Regions from separate parts of the Kitasatospora sp. NPDC052868 genome, predicted to be linked through region 2. Evidence: riboswitches for the same ligand, from Rfam matches in the RefSeq annotation. Region 2 holds a riboswitch; each other region holds the start of a gene.
The links. A riboswitch is a leader RNA that binds a small molecule or an ion and turns the genes downstream of it on or off. The one in region 2 is predicted to bind cobalamin.
Positions count from the first base shown of each region.

Region 1: linked by a shared signal. The riboswitch ahead of ACIGZJ_RS07570 (ribonucleoside-diphosphate reductase subunit alpha) and the one ahead of ACIGZJ_RS20835 (cobalamin biosynthesis protein) in region 2 are both predicted to bind cobalamin.
Region 3: linked by a shared signal. The riboswitch ahead of metE (5-methyltetrahydropteroyltriglutamate--homocysteine S-methyltransferase) and the one ahead of ACIGZJ_RS20835 (cobalamin biosynthesis protein) in region 2 are both predicted to bind cobalamin.
Region 4: linked by a shared signal. The riboswitch ahead of ACIGZJ_RS16005 (HoxN/HupN/NixA family nickel/cobalt transporter) and the one ahead of ACIGZJ_RS20835 (cobalamin biosynthesis protein) in region 2 are both predicted to bind cobalamin.

Region 1 covers NZ_JBITZW010000003.1:248,183-252,663, forward strand. Annotated here, with positions in the region: gene ACIGZJ_RS07570 (ribonucleoside-diphosphate reductase subunit alpha) at 1-2,372, opposite strand, end outside; cobalamin riboswitch at 2,557-2,698, opposite strand; gene ACIGZJ_RS07575 (hypothetical protein) at 2,855-4,000, shown strand; gene ACIGZJ_RS07580 (glycosyltransferase family 2 protein) at 4,160-4,481, shown strand, end outside.
Region 2 covers NZ_JBITZW010000011.1:220,239-224,719, forward strand. Annotated here, with positions in the region: gene ACIGZJ_RS20830 (cobyric acid synthase) at 1-409, opposite strand, end outside; gene ACIGZJ_RS20835 (cobalamin biosynthesis protein) at 406-1,449, opposite strand; cobalamin riboswitch at 1,548-1,713, opposite strand; gene ACIGZJ_RS20840 (XRE family transcriptional regulator) at 1,986-2,699, shown strand; gene ACIGZJ_RS20845 (alpha/beta hydrolase family protein) at 2,878-3,990, shown strand; gene ACIGZJ_RS20850 (hypothetical protein) at 4,205-4,481, shown strand, end outside.
Region 3 covers NZ_JBITZW010000008.1:24,346-28,826, reverse strand. Annotated here, with positions in the region: gene ACIGZJ_RS15490 (isochorismate synthase) at 1-255, opposite strand, end outside; gene dhbA (2,3-dihydro-2,3-dihydroxybenzoate dehydrogenase) at 337-1,080, opposite strand; cobalamin riboswitch at 1,376-1,596, shown strand; gene metE (5-methyltetrahydropteroyltriglutamate--homocysteine S-methyltransferase) at 1,734-4,070, shown strand; gene ACIGZJ_RS15475 (ArsR/SmtB family transcription factor) at 4,137-4,478, opposite strand.
Region 4 covers NZ_JBITZW010000008.1:167,115-171,595, forward strand. Annotated here, with positions in the region: gene efp (elongation factor P) at 1-461, opposite strand, end outside; gene ACIGZJ_RS16000 (M24 family metallopeptidase) at 545-1,651, opposite strand; gene ACIGZJ_RS16005 (HoxN/HupN/NixA family nickel/cobalt transporter) at 1,728-2,867, opposite strand; cobalamin riboswitch at 2,900-3,093, opposite strand; gene ACIGZJ_RS16010 (ArsR/SmtB family transcription factor) at 3,189-3,593, shown strand; gene ACIGZJ_RS16015 (SRPBCC family protein) at 3,661-4,140, opposite strand; gene ACIGZJ_RS16020 (RNA polymerase sigma factor) at 4,137-4,481, opposite strand, start outside.

The sequences.
Region 1 (4,481 bases), on a different contig from region 2:
GGGTTCTCCAGGGAGCAGGCCAGCGCGGCCTCCTCCTCCGGCGTGAGGGTCGGGGACGCCACCGGCACCGGGGCGGCGGCGCGGGCCGTGCCCGACGCGGCCTGGGCGATCCTGGTCGCCGGGCGCGAGCGCAGGTAGTAGGTGGTCTTCAGACCGACCTTCCACGCGTACGCGTACATCGAGCTGAGCTTGCCGATGGTGGGCGCGGCCATGAAGAGGTTCAGCGACTGGCTCTGGTCGATGTACGGCATCCGGGCGGCGGCCAGGTCGATCAGCGCGCGCTGGGGCAGCTCCCAGGCCGTGCGGTACAGCGAGCGGACCCCGGCGGGCAGCCAGTTGAGCTCCTGGACGGAGCCGTTGGCGTCGCGCAGCGCGTCCCGGGTCTGCTGGTCCCAGACGCCGAGCTCCTTGAGCTCGCGCACCAGGTACGGGTTGACCTGGAGGAACTCGCCGGAGAGGGTCTCGCGCTTGAACAGGTTGGAGACCTGCGGCTCGATGCACTCGTACACGCCGGCGATCGAGGCGATCGTGGCGGTCGGCGCGATCGCCAGCAGCAGCGAGTTGCGCAGACCGGTGGTGGCGATCCGGGCCCGCAGGGCGGTCCAGCGATCGGCCCACTCGGGCGCGGCGCTCGGGAAGTGGTCGATGTGCAGCTCGCCGCGGGCGGCGCGGGTCTCGCCGTACGCCTCGTGCCGGCCCAGCTGCTCGGCCAGGTCGGCGGAGCGCTCGTAGGCGGTGAGCATGATGCGCTCGGAGATCAGGGTGGAGAGCTGCTTGGCCTCGGCGGAGTCGAAGTCCAGGCGGAGCTGGAAGAAGACGTCCTGCAGGCCCATCACGCCGAGGCCCACCGGGCGCCAGCGCGAGTTGGACGCGCCGGCCTCGGGGGTCGGGTAGAAGTTGATGTCCACCACGCGGTCGAGGAAGGTGACGGCGGTGCGCACGGTGGCGTCCAGCCGGTCCCAGTCCATGGCGTTCAGCAGGTCCGCGGCGGTGGCACCGGCGGCGACGTGCGCGCCGAGGTTGACCGAGCCGAGGTTGCAGACGGCGGTCTCGGAGTCGTCCGTGACCTCCAGGATCTCGGTGCAGAGGTTGGAGCTGTGCACCGTGCGGCCGGGCAGCGCGGTCTGGTTGGCGGCGCGGTTGGAGGCGTCCTTGAAGGTCATCCAGCCGTTGCCGGTCTGCGCCAGGGTGCGCATCATCCGGGCGTACAGGGTCTGCGCGGGGATGGTGCGGACGGCCTTGCCGGCCTGCTCGGCCTTCAGGTAGGCCTCGTCGAACTCGACGCCCCACAGGTCGACCAGCTCGGGCACGTCGGCGGGGGAGAACAGCGACCAGTCGGCGTTGGCGTTCACCCGGCGCATGAACTCGTCCGGGATCCAGTGCGCCAGGTTCAGGTTGTGGGTGCGGCGCGCCTCCTCACCGGTGTTGTCGCGCAGCTCCAGGAACTCCTCGATGTCCGCGTGCCAGGTCTCCAGGTAGACGCAGGCCGCGCCCTTGCGGCGGCCGCCCTGGTTGACGGCGGCGACCGAGGAGTCGAGGGTGCGCAGGAACGGGACGATGCCGTTGGACTTGCCGTTGGTGCCCCGGATCAGCGAGCCGCGCGAGCGGATCCGCGAGTAGGACAGGCCGATGCCGCCGGCGTGCTTGGAGAGGCGGGCGATCTGGGCGTAGCGCGAGTAGATCGAGTCCAGGTTGTCCAGCGGCGAGTCGAGCAGGTAGCAGCTCGACATCTGCGGGTGCCGGGTGCCGGAGTTGAAGAGGGTCGGCGAGGAGGTCAGGTACTCCAGCCGGCTCATCAGGCGGTACAGCTCGGCCACCTCGCGCACCGACTGCTCGTTGTCGCCGACCGCCAGGCCGCTGGCGACGCGGAGCAGGAAGTGCTGCGGGGTCTCGACGACCTTGCGGGTGATCGGGTGGCGCAGCAGGTAGCGGCTCTGCACGGTGCGCAGGCCGAAGTACTCGAAGCGGTCGTCGCCGCTGGGGTCGATCAGGGCGTTCAGGGTGTCGGCGTGCTTGGCGACGAAGGCGGCGGTGGTGTCGCCGATCAGGCCCTCGGCGTGGCCGACGGCGATCGAGGCGGAGAACGAGACCGAGCCCTGGCTGACGGCCTCGTCGACGATCTCCAGGGCGAGGAGACGGGCGGCCAGCTTCGAGTACTGCGGGTCCTCGGCGATCATCGACGCGGCGGCCTCCACGGCCAGCCCGCGCAGCTCGGCGAAGTCCGAGCCGGCGTGGCGGCCGCGGAGCGCGGCGGCGGCGACATGGCCGGGGTCCACCTGGGGGAGATCGACGCTGCGGTCGGTCAGTAGCCGGAGCAGCGAACCGCCGGGGTCGGAAACCGTCGGTTCGGCGGGGGAACCCTGGGCGGGCAGGGTGACTGAGGCAGCGGTGGTCAAGGCGCTCTCTCCTGGCGGCGATCGGCGGCGGATCCGGCAACCGGGCCGATCGGGGCAGGGGAGCACGGCGCGAACGCCCGGTGGCGTCGCGCGACGGTGGCATCCCCGGCCCGCCCGCGAGGCCCGGAAGTACTGCACGTGCTGCAGGGCCTCTGCGGGGAGGCCGTGGCACGCCGTCGGCAGGTAGTCGGACTCGCGGGCTCTTTGGGGAGCCGCCCGCACACCGCTGCGGGGCAGTCCCGGACTCGCACCGGGTTCCCCTGCGTCGACAGCAGGGTCGAGCATACATCTAGTGGTGTCCGCTCGATGCGACACCACATGTTGTGCGGCGCCGCGTGTCGGGACGATGACGGCGGGTGCGGGCGCGGGCCCCGGCGTGTCCGGTGGACGGCCGGTTTTGGGAACGGATTGGTTACCGGACGACTGGCCGTCAGGGTCATGCCCTACGATCTCGGCACATGAGCGAGGGAACGGGCGTACCGCCGGAGTGGGCGCGTCAGCCGGCGCAGCCGGTGCCGGGTCAGCAGCCGGAAACGCCGGGTCAGGTGCCGCCGGGTCAGCCGCCCGTGCCGCCGCAGCAGCAGGGCGGGCCGCCGGTGCCGCCGCCCGGTGGCTTCGGGCCGCCCGCGACCCCGTACGCGCAGCCGGGGGCCGGGGTGCCGCCGCAGGCCCAGCCGCCGGCGCCGCCGCATGTGCCGAGCGGGCCCGGGGTGTACCCGCCGCCGGCCCCGCAGCCGATGGCCCAGCCGCAGCCCGCGCCGCAGCCGATGGCCCAGCCGATGCCGCAGCCCGCGCCGCAGCCCCACACCGGGCCGCCCCAGGGCCCCGGCGGGCCCGCCCCGTACAACCAGTGGCCGCAGCCCGCGCCGCAGGGCCCCGCCGAGCCGGACTGGGGTGCGATGGCGGACCGCCACGCGAACGAGTCCCGCAAGCGCAAGCGCCTGTGGATCGGCGCCGCGGCGCTGGCCGCCGTCCTGGTCGGCGGCGTGGTCGCGGCCGCGGTGTGGATCAACGGCAACGGCGACACCAAGGCCGACCCCAAGCCGACCGCGAGCTCCACCTCGGCGGGCGTGCCCACCGAGCAGGCGCTGGCCGTCATCTCGGACGCCGCCACCGACAAGCTCCCGGTCGACGCCGCGACGCTGTTCCCGGACCAGACCCGCACCATCGACGGCAAGGTGTGGACCCGCAAGGTGACCGGGGCCACGTCCCCGTGCTCCAAGGCGACCACCGGCGGCCTCGGCCTCGCCCTCGGCGACGACACCTGCCGCTCGCTGGTCCGCGCGACGTACGTCAGCGGCGACAGCGCGGTGACCGTCGGCGTCGCGGTCTTCGACAACAAGGCGGGCGCGGACCGCGCGCTCGGCCGTCACGCCGGCCTGATCCAGGGCCTGTCCGGCCCCGGCGTGGCCACCTTCTGCGTGACCGACAAGTCGGGCTGCACGGAGACGCACGCCGCGATCGGCCGCTTCGGCTACTTCACCGTGGCGGGCTCGCTCAAGCAGACCCCGGACCAGAGCGACCCGGTGGCCTCGACCGCCGGCGCCCTGCTCGCGGACCGCACCAAGGCGGTCCTGCTGGGCCGCGCCGGACACACCGGCTGAGTCTGCCGCAGGAGGCCGCCGGCGGACCGTCCGGCGGCCAACCGTCCCGGTGCGGACGGCAGATGGCCGTCGGATAGGATGACCGCTTTCGGGGGGAGGCACCGGCCTGCCCCAAAGCGCCCCCGAGACGGGGAATCAGCGAGCAGGAGGTACCGCGCGGTGAGCGCTGCCGTCAATGCGACCAGCAGACGGCGCAGAGCGGCAGGCCGCAGACGCGGCAGCCCGGGAGAGCCCGTCCCGTCGCTGCTGCTGCCGGCCCCGCCCACTTCGCAGGAGAAGTACAGCTACACCATCAGGCACCAGTGGGTGCTGACCCTCTGCTCGGTGGTCAGCTTCGCCTGCCTGGTGATCAGCCAGGGCCAGCTGTACTCCGTGGGGTCGTGGTTCTGGCTCTGCGTGCCGTTCCTGTTCTTCACGGTCGTCTACTACCTGGTGTCGCTGCGCGTGAACAGTTTCACGCCGAACTTCGACATCAAGGAGC
Region 2 (4,481 bases):
GCGAGCCGGCGCCCTCGCAGACCACCACGTCGTAGCGGCCGCGCAGGTCCGCCAGGCACTCCAGGGCCCGCTCCAGCAGGAGGGGCTTGCGGTCGCGGTAGTCCATCGCACCGACCTCGGCGACGGCCCGGCCCAGCAGCACCACCTGGCTGCGGCCGTCCGCGCCCGGCTTGAGCAGCACCGGGTTCATCGCCGCCTCGGGCTCCACCCGGGCCGCCTGCGCCTGCATCGCCTGCGCGCGGCCGATCTCGGCGCCGTCGGCGGTGACGAAGGAGTTCAGCGACATGTTCTGGGCCTTGAACGGCGCCACGGCGACGCCCTGGCGGGCCAGCCAGCGGCAGATGCCCGCGGTGACCACGCTCTTGCCCGCGTCCGAGGTCGTCCCGGCGACCAGCAGCGCGTTGCTCATGCGCTCCCCCTCCGCTTCCGTGCCGTGAGCCCCGGCAGAAGTCCTGCCGGGGGTGCTGCCGTCCGGGCCGGCGTGCGTCGCGCCGTCAGCCCCGTCCGGAGGGCCTGCCCGAGGGCGTGCCCGGCGACCGCCGCCCCGAGGGCCAGCAGCCCCACCCGGCGGGAGAGCCGGCAGGCCCGCTCGATGTCGTCCACCGTCACCGGCCGCAGCTCGCCGCCGAGGACGGGCCGGTGCTCCACCCGGCTCCCGTAGGCCAGCGTGCCGCCCAGCCGCACGCCGATCGCCCCCGCGAAGGCCGACTCGGCCTGGCCCGCGTTGGGGCTGGGGTGCGCGGAGCCGTCCCGGCGCCAGACCCGCCAGGCGGTCCGGGGTTCGGGCGAGGCGGCGACGGTCAGCAGCGCGGTCAGCCGGGCGCCCGGCCAGCCCGCCACGTCGTCCAGCCGGGCCGAGGCCCAGCCGAACCGGGCGTAGCGCGGCGAGCGGTGGCCGACCATCGCGTCCAGGGTGTTGACGGCGCGGAACGCCAGCAGTCCGGGCGTTCCCGCGAGCGCGCCCCAGACCAGGGCGTTCACCACGGCGTCGGCGGTGTTCTCGGCGACCGACTCGACCACCGCGCGGGCGATCTGCTGCTCGTCCAGCGCGCTCGGGTCGCGGCCGCACAGGTGCGGCAGCCGGCTGCGGGCCGCCGCGAGGTCGCCCGCCGACAGCGAGCGGCCGATGGTGCGGGCCTCCCGGGTCAGCGAGGTGCCGCCGAGGACCGTCCAGGTCGCGGCCGCGGTGAGCGCGGCCCGCCCGAGCGGCCGGCGGCCGAGCGTCCGGTCGGCGGCCACCGCGCCGGCCGCGACGGTGCCCACGCAGAGCGCGGTGTAGGCGGCGCCGGCGCCGCGGTGGTCGCGCCAGAGGGGGCGTTCCAGCCGGCCCGCCGCGCTGCCGAAGGCGGCCACCGGGTGGCCGCGCCGCGGATCGGCGAAGCGGGCGTCGGCGAGATGGCCCGCGACGGCGCCCAGCGCGAAGGCGGCGGCGCGGGTCAGCGGGCGCACGGCGGCGGGCAGCCGGGGGCTCGGTCGGTCGGGGCAGCCTGCATCGCGTGCGTGTCCTCACTCAGGGTCCGCGCCCTGGATCGACGTACCGGCGGCGAGAGTCTCCTGGCTTCCGGGTCCGAACGCACCTTCGGGCCTTCCAGCGGCTTCTGACGGCCTGCCGACGGGCACCCCCCGCCCCGCTGACGGGTGAGGAGGTGACTCTCCGAACGTGCTCCCCGGTGACAGTGGCGGGACCGCGCCGGACTCGCACCGGCTTCCTCTGCATGCCTCCGTATTGGCTGAAGGATCCCATCACGGGGCCGAACCGGGAGTCAACCAAGGTCACGGAGGGTTTGGTCACACCCCCCGGAGGTTTCCCGCCGCCTTCCAGCCCCAGTCCCGCCCCCGTCCCGCCCCGTCGCTACCTCCGAGTCACGCCCCCGCAGGGGCATGACAGCCTGTGGGATCGTCCAGCGCCCTGTAGACGCCTACAGCCGCGCTTCGTGTGTTCGGCGGCTGGGGCGCCGATGCACCAAGGCCTACCGTCTGGTCCCATGCGACGCAGACAGCCTCCGGCCGTGCCCCCGGTGCCCTTCTCGCCCACGGCCGCCCGCGCGCACCGCGCCGGACTCGGGCTGACCCCGGCCCAGGTCGCCGAGGGCATGGCGGCGCACGGCGTCCGGCTGCTGCCCTCCCACGTGCTCGGCTGGGAGAGCGGCGAGCTGCGCCCCGCCGAGGAGGAGTTCATCGCCCTGGCCCGGGCGCTCTGGTGCCCGCCCGCCCAGTTGATGGGCACCCGCCCGGCCCGGCTGCGGGACTTCCGGGTCGCCCGGGAGCTCAGCCAGGAGGCCGCCGCCCGCCGGATCGGCATCCCGCTGCGGCACTACCAGGCCGCCGAGGCCACCGGCCGCTGGGACGGCGACGACGAGCAGACGTACGCGCTCGCGCAGGTGCTCGGCCTGACGCTGCGCGAGCTGGTCGCGGTGACGGACCGCCGGGAGGAGCTGGACCAGCGGCTGCGCCAGTGCGTGGACGGCCGCTGGCAGGCGCAGACCCGGGCGATCGGCCGGATCGTGCCGGTGCACGAGAGCGACCTCGCCACGGTGCTGACGGCGCTGCAGGGCGAGTACCAGGTCGCCTCGCACTGGGGCGCCGGCAGCTGGGGCTCCCCGGCCCCGGCGGCCCGCCCGGCGCAGCCGCAGGACCGCCCGGTCGGCGAGCGGTTCTGGGAGCTGCTCGGGCGGCGGCAGACCGACATCCCGGTCTGAGGCCGGTCGGTCCGGCCCCGGGTGACCCGGACGGCCCTGTCCGGTGGCCGTCGCCCGCCCCCGCGAGTGGACTGGGGCTGTCTGTCCGAGCAACTCCCGCCGGGCGTGCACGGCCGGGGAGGCGCCCGGCCCAGTCCGCGATCAGGCCAGTCCGCGATCAACAGAGCGGGGAGCGAGTATGCGTTGGGGAACCGCAGCCGTCGTGGCGGCAGCCGTCGTCGGGACCGGGGCGGCCGTCCTGGTGATCGGCCGGAAGGCGTCCGAGCGGATGGTCCACCCGGCGGCCGCGCGGCGGCCGGCGGGCCCCGTGCTGGTGCAGAGCCTGGCCGCCGGGCGGGCCACCTTCACCCGCAGCCAGGCCAGCGCCCGCCCCGGCCGCTGGGCCGTCGAGTGGGGCGAGGACGGCCACGCGGTGGTCGGCGAGATCCTGCACCAGGACGGGCAGGGCGTCACCCGGCGGCTGGAGCGCGCCGACCGGGGCACCCTGAAGGCCGGTACCGCCGTCCGCTTCACCCCCGACGTCTACCGCGGCGACCCGATGAGCGCGCTCGGGCTGGACTTCACCGAGACCGCCGCGGAGGGCGAGCTGGGCGCCCTGCCCGCCTGGTGGCTGGACGGCAAGCGCGGCACCTGGGTGCTGCTGGTGCACGGCCCGGACACCGACCGCCGGCAGACCCTCCCGGTGCTGCCCGTCCTGCAGCGGTTCGGCCTGCCCGCCCTCGCCGTCACCTACCGCGGCGACCAGGGCGCGCCGGCCTCCCCCGACGGGCTCGGCCACTTCGGCGAGACCGAGTGGCGGGACGTCGAGGCGGCGCTGCGCCTGGCCCTGGACGCCGGTGCGGGCCGGGTGATCCTCTACGGCTGGTCGCTGGGCGCCACGATGGTCCTGCAGACCGCCGCCCGCTCGGCCTGGGCCTCCGCGATCAGCGGCCTGATCCTGGACTCGCCGGTCCTCGACCTGCCGGCCACCGCGCGCCGCGGCGCCACCCGGGCCGGGTTCAGCCCCCCGGCGGCCGAACTGGGCGCGCTGGCCGCCGAGGGCCGCACCGGCGTGGATCTGGCCGACTTCGCCCGGATCGCGGACGGCACCGATCTGCGGGTGCCCACCCTCCTGCTGCACAGCCCGGACGACCCGGTGGCGCCCTGGCGGGCCGCCGCCCGGCTCGCCGACCGCCGCGGCGACGTGGTCGGCCTCCAGGCCTTCCCCGGGGCCGACCACGCGGCCCTCTGGAACGCCGACCCCGACCACTACACCGAGCTCCTGCGCCGCTGGCTCACCCCGCTCCTCTAGGGCCGACCGGACCCGGCCCCGGGACCCCGTCCGGCCGGGTCCGGTCCGCCCCGGGCGGGCCCGGCGCGCTGACCTGGCGTGTTCGTGTCACAAAGATCCGGCCAGGCGGTTTGGCCTCTGTTGCCCGATCTTGTGGACCCGCCGCGGCCCCCGCCCCAAGCCGGTGGCCAAGCGGATGTGACAGAAGGCCGGTACAAGGGGAAGACTGCTCGACGTGACGTCTCGGAACCCGCGCGACCGTGATGCCCCGCTCCCGCCGACGATCGGTACCGGTGCGACGGTGACCCGTCTCCCCGGTACAGCCCACCGACCCGCAGGCGCCAGGCCGGGCGGGTCCGGCGTACCCCGCCGACGAGGCCCCGCACCCGCCCCCGGCCGTGGCCGGGTCCCGGTGCCCGAGGGCTTCCCCGCCCCTGCCGAACTCGCCCCGCTGGCCCGCCGCATGCTGGTCGACGCCGTCCGGATCGCCCGCTGGGCCGGCGAGCTCGGCG
Region 3 (4,481 bases), on a different contig from region 2:
CAGTTCGGCGGGGCGGCCGGGGGAGAAGGGGATCGCGCCGACCACGAGCGGGTCGCGGCCCTCGGCCCGCGCCGCGGCCAGCAGTCGGCCGGCCTCGGCGGGGTCGGGGACGGACCGGTGCACGCCCTCGGCGAGCAGGGTCCGGGTGGGGCCGACGAGGAAGGCCCGGTCGGCGGCCGGGCGGTAGGCGGCCAGCAGCCCGCTGCCGTCCAGCGGGGTCGCGACGGGGGACCGGGCCTCGGAAGCCGTGGTCATGGTGCTCCGTTCTGCCCGGTGCCGGGGGCACCGGGGTGAGGGGACTCGAAGGGGCGCGCTTCCGGGCCGCCCGGGTCGGGGTCAGGCCCGCAGCGTGGCGCCGCCGTCGACGTAGAGGTCGTGCATGGTCACGTGCCGCGCGCGGTCGCCGGCCAGGAAGAGCACGGCCTCGGCGATGTCCTCGGGGGCGGCGATCCGGCCGAGCGGGATCCCCACCCGGTAGGTGGCCGGGTCGCCTTCGAGGACCCGGCGCTCGGCGTCGTCGTCGGTCCACAGCGCGCGCTGCATCGGTGTGTCGGTGGACCCGGGCGAGACCAGGTTGCAGCGCACACCGGAGGCGGCCAGTTCCAGGCCCAGGCAGCGCATGAACATCGTGGTGGCCGCCTTGGAGGCCGCGTAGGCGGCCATGTTCATCCGGGGGACGCCGGCGGCGTTGGACCCGACGGTGACGATGCTGCCCCGGCCGCGCCCGGCCATCCGGCGCCCGACGGAGCGGCAGGTGTGGAAGACCCCGGTGGTGTTGACGGCGAAGGTGCGCTGCCAGTCCTCGTCGCTGGTTTCGATGGCCGGTCCGGCGTGCAGCACGCCCGCGACGTTGACCAGGATGTCGAGCGGTCCGTACTCACGCTCGGCCTGGTCCACCAGCCGATCGACGGCTTCGGCGTCCGTGACGTCGAGGCGGTGGACCGAGGGCCCGGAGGGGGAGAGGTCGCAGGCCACGACGCGGGCCCCGCGATCGGCCAGCAGCCGGGCGACGGCGGCCCCGATGCCCTGGGCGGCGCCGGTGACCAGGGCGGTCCGGCCCTCGAACTCCTCGGTGGATATCGATGCCACGGGTCACCGCGCCTTCGTGGCGGCCGACTTGGCGGCGTCCAGGCCGGTGCGACGCGGTCTGGGGACGCGGCTGAAGGCGGGTGGCATGGACGTTCTCCCTGGGGTCGGAGCGCGGCGGCTGTCGGACAGGCTTGCGAGACAACGAGGTAAGGTTAGCCTAACCGCATCGGGGGGCTCCAGCGCCGCCCGGGACGCGCCCGCGCGGCCGTCGTCGTGCCCGTGCGCCCCGGACCGCGCGGCCGTCCGGAATCCGGACCCGGTCGTGACGGGCGGGGCTCGCGGGCCCTAGGGTGGAGGTGCAGTCGGTTCGCCGTGTCCTCCAGCCACGGCGTCGTAAGAGGGAACCCGGTGGGAATCCGGGACTGCCCCGCAGCGGTGAGTGGGAACGACCGCCGTCACATGCACTGGGCCCCGAGGGGCCTGGGAAGCGACGGCCAGTAGGTGTCCGCCTGACTCAGGCGGACGTGCCGACGAGTCCGAAGACCTGCCACTGCCCGTGTGCACCCCGCACGCGGAGATCTCGGTGACCTCGTGGGCGGGTCGGCGGAGCGGGCGGGCACATCCTGGTGTCGCGCACCCACTGTCGTACCTTCACGTCCTCGTGCTCTCCCGGGATCGCAGCGCGACTCGCGAAGGAGAGTTCCGTGTCATCGAGTTCCACCACCGCTGCCGCCACCCCCTCCACCACCGCCCCGCAGGCCACCGTCCACGGCTACCCGCGGCAGGGCCCCAACCGGGAGCTGAAGAAGGCGATCGAGGGGTACTGGGCCGGCCGGGTCGGCGCCGAGGCCCTGCAGACCACCGCGGCGCGGCTGCGCCGCGACACCTGGCAGCGGCTCGCCGACTCCGGCGTCTCCGAGGTCCCCACCGGGGACTTCTCGCTCTACGACCACGTGCTGGACACCACCGTCGCCGTCGGCGCGATCCCGGCCCGGCACCGCGCGGCCGTCGACGCCGACCCGCTGGACGGCTACTTCGCCATGGCGCGCGGCACCCAGGAGGTGGCGCCGCTGGAGATGACCAAGTGGTTCGACACCAACTACCACTACCTGGTACCCGAGTTGGGGCCGGACACGGTCTTCGCCGCCAACCCGGCCAAGCCGGTCGGCGAACTGCGCGAGGCCCTCGGCCTCGGCCTCACCGCCCGCCCCGTCCTGGTCGGTCCGCTGACCTACCTGCTGCTGGCCAAGCCCGCCCCCGGCGTCGCGGCCGACTTCCAGCCGGTCACCCTGCTGGACCGGCTGCTGCCCGTCTACGCCGAGCTCCTCGGCGAACTGCGCGCGGCCGGCGCCGAATGGGTGCAGCTGGACGAGCCCGCCCTGGTCCAGGACCGCACCCCGGCCGAACTCAACGCCGCCGCCCGCGCCTACCGCGAGCTCGGAGCCCTGACGAGTCGGCCGAAGCTGCTGGTCGCCGGCTACTTCGACCGCCTCGGCGAGGCCCTCCCGGTGCTGGCCAAGGCCCCGATCGAGGGCCTCGCACTGGACTTCACCGGCCCCGCCGCCGCCAACCTCGACGACCTCGCCGCGGTCGGCGGCCTGCCCGGCAAGCGCCTGATCGCCGGCGTGGTCGACGGGCGCAACATCTGGCTCAACGACCTGGAGAAGTCCCTCGCCACCCTCGGCACCCTGCTCGGGCTCGCCGACCGGGTCGACGTCGCCCCGTCCTGCTCCCTGCTGCACGTCCCGCTGGACGCCGAGGCCGAGCGCGACCTCGACCCGCAGGTCGCCCGCTGGCTGGCCTTCGCCCGCCAGAAGACCGCCGAGATCACCACCCTGGCCCGCGGCCTGCGCGAGGGCACCCACACCATCACGGCCCAACTCGCCGTCAACCGGGCCGGACTGGCCTCCCGCGCGGCCTCGGCACTCACCCACGACCCGGCCGTCCGGGCCCGGGTCGGCGCCACCACCGCCCGGGACGCCCGCCGCGACCAGGCCTACGCCGAACGTGCCGCCGCCCAGCGCGCCCGCCTCGACCTGCCGCCGCTGCCGACCACCACCATCGGCTCCTTCCCGCAGACCACCGAACTGCGCACCGCCCGCGCCGACCTGCGGGCCGGCCGGATCGACGCCGGCACCTACCAGGACCGGATGCGGGCCGAGGTCCGCGAGGTGATCGCCTACCAGGAGAAGGCCGGCCTCGACGTCCTGGTCCACGGCGAGCCCGAACGCAACGACATGGTCCAGTACTTCGCCGAGCAGCTGAGCGGCTACCTGGCCACCCAGCACGGCTGGGTGCAGTCCTACGGCACCCGCTACGTCCGCCCGCCGGTGCTGGCCGGCGACATCTCCCGCCCGCACCCGATGACCGTCGACTGGTTCCGCTACGCGCAGGACCAGACGGACCGTCCGGTCAAGGGCATGCTCACCGGCCCGGTCACCATGCTCGCCTGGTCCTTCGTCCGCGACGACCAGCCGCTCGGCGACACCGCCCGCCAGGTCGCGCTCGCCCTGCGCGACGAGGTCGCCGACCTGGAGGCGGCCGGCGCCGCGGTGATCCAGGTGGACGAGCCCGCGCTGCGCGAGACCCTCCCGCTGCGGGCCGCCGACCGGCCCGCCTACCTGGACTGGGCCACCGAGTCGTTCCGGATCTCCACCTCGGGCGTCCGGGCCGACACCCAGATCCACACCCACATGTGCTACGCCGAGTTCGGCGAGATCATGGCCGCGATCGACGAGTTGGACGCCGACGTGATCTCCCTGGAGGCCGCCCGCTCGCACATGCAGGTGGCCCATGAGCTGGCCGGCGCCGGCTACCCGCGCGAGGTCGGCCCGGGCGTGTACGACATCCACTCGCCCCGGGTGCCGAGCACCGCGGAGGCCGCCGCGCTGCTCCGCAGGGGGCTGGCGGCGATCCCCGCCGAGCGGCTCTGGGTCAACCCCGACTGCGGTCTGAAGACCCGCGGTTGGCCCGAGACCCGCGCCTCGCTGGAGAGCCTGGTCGAGGCCGCCCGACTGGTCCGCGCCGAACTGGACGGCTGACCGCCACGCCGGGGCGGGTGCGCGCATCGGCTGCGTGCGCACCCGCCCCGGCACTTCCGCGCGTACCTAGGCCGCACCGGACCGGTCCGGTGCGGGCTCGGCCAGGACCAGATCGAGGAGACCGGGGAACCGCTGGTCGAACTCGGGGCGGCGGAGCCGGTTGAGCCGGCGCGGGCCCTCGTCGCGCTGCTCGACGAGGCCGGCGGCCCGCAGCACAGTGAAGTGGTGGCTGCGTGTCGCCTTGGTCACCGGGAGGTCGAACGTGCCGCAGGCCCGGGTCCAGTCGGGGGCGCCGGCCAACTCCCTGAGGATGGTGCGCCGCACGGGGTCGCCGAGCGCGTCGAGCGCGTCCTGGAGCGACACCTCGGTCGGATGGGCGTGGGTGAGGCTGCGGGTGCGGGCGGACACGGT
Region 4 (4,481 bases), on a different contig from region 2:
GTGGCCGGCTTGGAGCCGCCGGTGGAGCGGTCGCCCTGGACGCCGGGCTCGGTGTGCGAGATGGTCAGCTCGACCGAGGCGGGGAGCTCGACGTACAGCGCCGAACCGTCGTACATGGCGACGAGGGCCTCGAAGCCCTCGAGCAGGTACTTCGCGGCGTCGCCGACGACGGCGGGCTCGATCGTGGTCTGGTCGTACGTGTCCGTGTCCATGAACACGAAGTTCTCGCCGTCCTTGTACGAGAACTGCATGCCGCGCTTGTCGACATTGGCGGTCTCGACCTTGGTGCCGGCGTTGAAGGTCTTGTCGACGACCTTGCCCGTCAGGACCTCCTTGAGCTTCGTGCGCACGAAGGCCGGGCCCTTGCCGGGCTTGACGTGCTGGAACTCGACGACGGACCAGAGCTTGCCGCCCTCCAGCTTGAGGACCATGCCGTTCTTGAGATCGTTCGTGGAAGCCACGGGCGCACTAACTCCTGGATATAGCTGTCAAGGAACCAAGGGTTGCGTCCTGCCGCCCGCAGCAGCCGCACGACGGCCGCGGGTCACAGGGCGAGGAGCTCCTTGGTGGTGATGGTGAGCAGCTCGGGTCCGCCCTCTTCGAGGGGGCGCACCACGAGCGTGTCCTCGATCCGGACACCGCCCTTCCCCGGGAGGTGGACCCCAGGACCGACGGTGACCGGCACGCGGCTGTCCAGTTTACCCATGTCCGAGGGCCCCAGGCGCGGCGCCTCCCGGATCTCCAGCCCGATGCCGTGGCCGACCGGGTGGGGAGAGGCCTCGGTGTGCCCCGCGGCCTGGAGGATCTCCCGGGCGGCCTGGTCGGGTACGTACTGCTCCACGCCCGGGCCGAGCGCCTCCCGGGCGGCCCGCTGGGCCCGGAACACCAGCCGGTGCAGCTCCACCTGCCAGGGCGCGGGCGCGGCCCCGATCACGAAGGTCCGGGCGGTGGAGACGCCGTAGCCGCGGTACTGGGCACCGAGCACGACGGTGAGGAAGTCGCCCTCCTCGACCCGGCGGTCGGTGGGCTGGTGGGCCTGCTGCCCGGAGTGGCTGCCGGTGCCGACGGAGACCGGGAAGGCCGCCCGGTCGGCGCCGTGGTCGATCATCCGGCGCTCCAGCTCCATCGCCAGGTGCCGCTCGGTGCGGCCGACGAGGATCGACTCCAGCAGCTCGCCGAGCGCCTGGTCGGCGATCTCGGCCGCGATCCGCAGGTCGGCGATCTCGTGCTCGTCCTTGACCGCGCGCAGCCGTTCGACGGCCTGCGCCAGGTCCGCCAGCCGGACGCCCTCGGCCAGCCCGGCCACCGCGCGGTGCCGGCTGACGGTCAGGTCGTGCTCCTCGACCGCCAGGTCCGCGACCCGCAGCCGGACGGCCGCGGCGGCCGCGGCCAGCACGGTGTCCGCGCCGGCGGCCACCGGCAGCTGGGTGAGGTCCTCGCCGATCGCGCGGTCCCCGGTGTCGTCCGGCGGCAGGTCGTCCGGCAGGGCCAGCACCACCCGCTCCCGGGTGAGCAGCACACTCGCCCCGCACGGCGGGCATCCGGTCAGGTACCGGACGTTCGCCGGCCGGGTGATCAGCGCCGCATCGGCCCCGGACGCACTGCAGTGCTCCCTCAGCCGCTCCCGCCGGCCCGCGTACGCATCAGCCATGCGTCGAGCCTACGGAGCCCCACCCCGATCCGCCCGCCGAGCAGACCCGACCGGGCAGCCCCCGCCCCGGGCGGCCTCAGACCTCCGTCGGAGCCGGAGCCGGAGCCCCGTCCGGGGACGGGGTCCAGCGCTGTTCGACCCTGGCCAGCCGCCAGTACGCGATCGCCGCGCCCCAGACCACCACGAAGAGGCCGACGAGCACGTAGCCGACGTTGTCCAGCGACAGCTCCGCGATCCACCCGCTGACCGGGTCGGTCAGATCCAGCTTCTCGTGCAGCACCCCGACCAGCTCGATCGTGCCGATGACGAAGGCCACCGCGATCGACAGCCCGGTGATGGTCAGGTTGTAGAACACCTTGCGCACCGGGTTGGAGAACGCCCACTGGTAGGCGAAGTTCATGAACGTCCCGTCCAGGGTGTCGAACAGGCTCATCCCCGCCGCGAACAGCAGCGGCAGGCAGACGATCGCGTACCAGGGCAGGCCCGCCGCCGCGCCGGAGCCGGCCATCACCATCAGCGTCACCTCGGTCGCGGTGTCGAAGCCGAGGCCGAGGACCATGCCCACCGGGAACATCTGGCCGGGCCGGGTGATCGAGCGGGTGGCCCGGTTCAGCACCCGGGCCAGGAAGCCGCGCGCGTTGAGGTGCTCCTCCAGCTCCGCCTCGTCGAACCGCCCGGCCCGCATCGACCGGAACACCTTCAGGATGCCCAGCAGGGCGACCAGGTTGAGCGCGCCGATCAGGTAGAGGAAGGCCCCGGAGGCGGTGGTGCCGACCACTCCGAGCCACTTGTGGGTGGCGGACTCGTCGTCCATCAGCGTGTTGGCCAGCTGGGCGCCGCCCGCCACCAGGGCGGCCATCAGGACCACCATCGAGGAGTGTCCGAGGGCGAACCAGAAGCCCACCGAGACGGGCCGCTTGCCGTCCGCCATCAGCTTGCGGGTGGTGTTGTCGATCACCGCGATGTGGTCCGCGTCGAAGGCGTGCCGCATGCCGAGCGTGTACGCGGTGACACCCAGGCCCACCCCGAAGACCTGGGTGCCGACCGCGTACTCCTGGGGGGCGACCAGGAAGACGAGCGTCCCGAAGGCCACCACGTGCATGGCCAGGATCACCCCCATGAGCCCTGCCGTGCGGATCGTGTCCTCCCGCCGCCAGCGGAAGGACGGCAGCACGGCGGACGGCGCCGGCGCAGCGGCGGTTTCGGGCAGGGTCATCGTGGGATCACGCTCCAGCACCTCGTGGAATGACGTTCGTGAGATGCCGTGGCCGGTCTCCTGGCTTACGGGGCGTCCGTACCCGCCTTCCCAGGTGCGCGAGGCACCCAGTGGCGTCGTGGATAGGACGACTCCCCCCGATCACAGTGGCGAGGGCCGCTCCGGACTGGGGACCTCTGAAGGTCCGTCACCGGTCTTCCCGAACACCACGGCGGGCAACACCGTAGGGCCCCTCGCAACACCCTTGCAAGGCTGCGCACCTGCGCAGGTGTCCAGGATCACAGCCCGGCGGCCACCCGGGCCGGCTGCAAGAATGGGCCCATGCATCTCGTACCGGCCGACCGCGAGGGCCGGCGCACCATCGACGGGCACCGGGTCTGCGAGGCCATCGCCGCGATCGGCGACACCGCGCACGTCCGCTCCTGGGCCGAGCGGTTCTCCCTGCTCGCCGATCCCGGCCGACTCGCCCTGCTGCTCGCCCTGCACCGGGCCGGCCCGCTCGCCGTCAGCGACCTGGCGGTGGCCACCGGGATGCGCGATCCGGCCGTCTCCCAGGCGCTGCGGCTGCTCCGCACGGCCGGCGCCGTCACCGGCGACAAGGACGGACGCGTGGTGCGCTACCGGCTCGTGGACGACACCCTGCGCCCCCTGCTCGACGAGTGCGCCGCCGCCGAGCACCACGAGCCCGTCATCGAGCAGCCCGGACCGGCCACCGCCACGGGCTGACCCGCCCTCCGCCGCGCTCGGCGCCGTCCCGCCCGGGTGTGGAACCGACCCGTGAGCCGGACCGCCCTCAGCCTTCCCGGACCAGGCGTTCGAAGCGGCGCAGCGAACGGTCCGCCAGCGGCTCGGTGACGGGGTGGAGGGCGCGGGCGAGCAGGGCCGCGCCGGGCAGCCGGAACGCCCCGAGGAAGGCGAAGCGGGTGCCGTCCGACTCGGGCCTCGCGGCCAGACCCCCGAGTAGGAAGCGGCTGCGCATCAGGCACCAGCCCGGCGCCTGCTCGACGTCGAAGCGGGCGCGCAGACGGGAGTGGCCGACCACCAGGGCCTGCCGGCGGCCCTCCGCCGGGCCCTCGCCGAGGCGGACCGACCGGATGTCGGGCAGCCAGCGCGGCAGTCGGCCCTCCAGGTCCGCGGCCACCGCCCAGACCTGGTCGAACGGGACGTCGATCACCGTCTCGTGGACGGCGCCGCCCGGGGTGGCGGCGGCGATGACGTGCAGGCGGCGGACCGGGTCGAAGTCGGCTACCGGCCAGGGGATGCGCTCGGTCACTGCTGCCACGCCCTTCGGAAGCTGAGTCGGGCCCGGGACAGCCGGGACTTCACGGTGCCGGTCGCCACGCCCAGCAGGTCGGCGGTGGCCCGCTCGTCCAGGCCCTCGATGTCGCGCAGCACCAGGACGGCACGGTGCTCGGGGGTGAGCCGGGCGAGGACGTCCTCGATGTCGGTGGCGAGCTGCGGATCGCCGGGGCGGGGCAGCTCGGAGAGGTCGGCGGGGACGCAGCGGGCGACCCGCCGCACATGCCGGACCGCCTCGCGGACGGCGATCGAGCGGACCCAGCCGAACAGCGCGGCCGGGTCCTTGAGCTGGCGCAGTCGGCGGAACACCGCGAT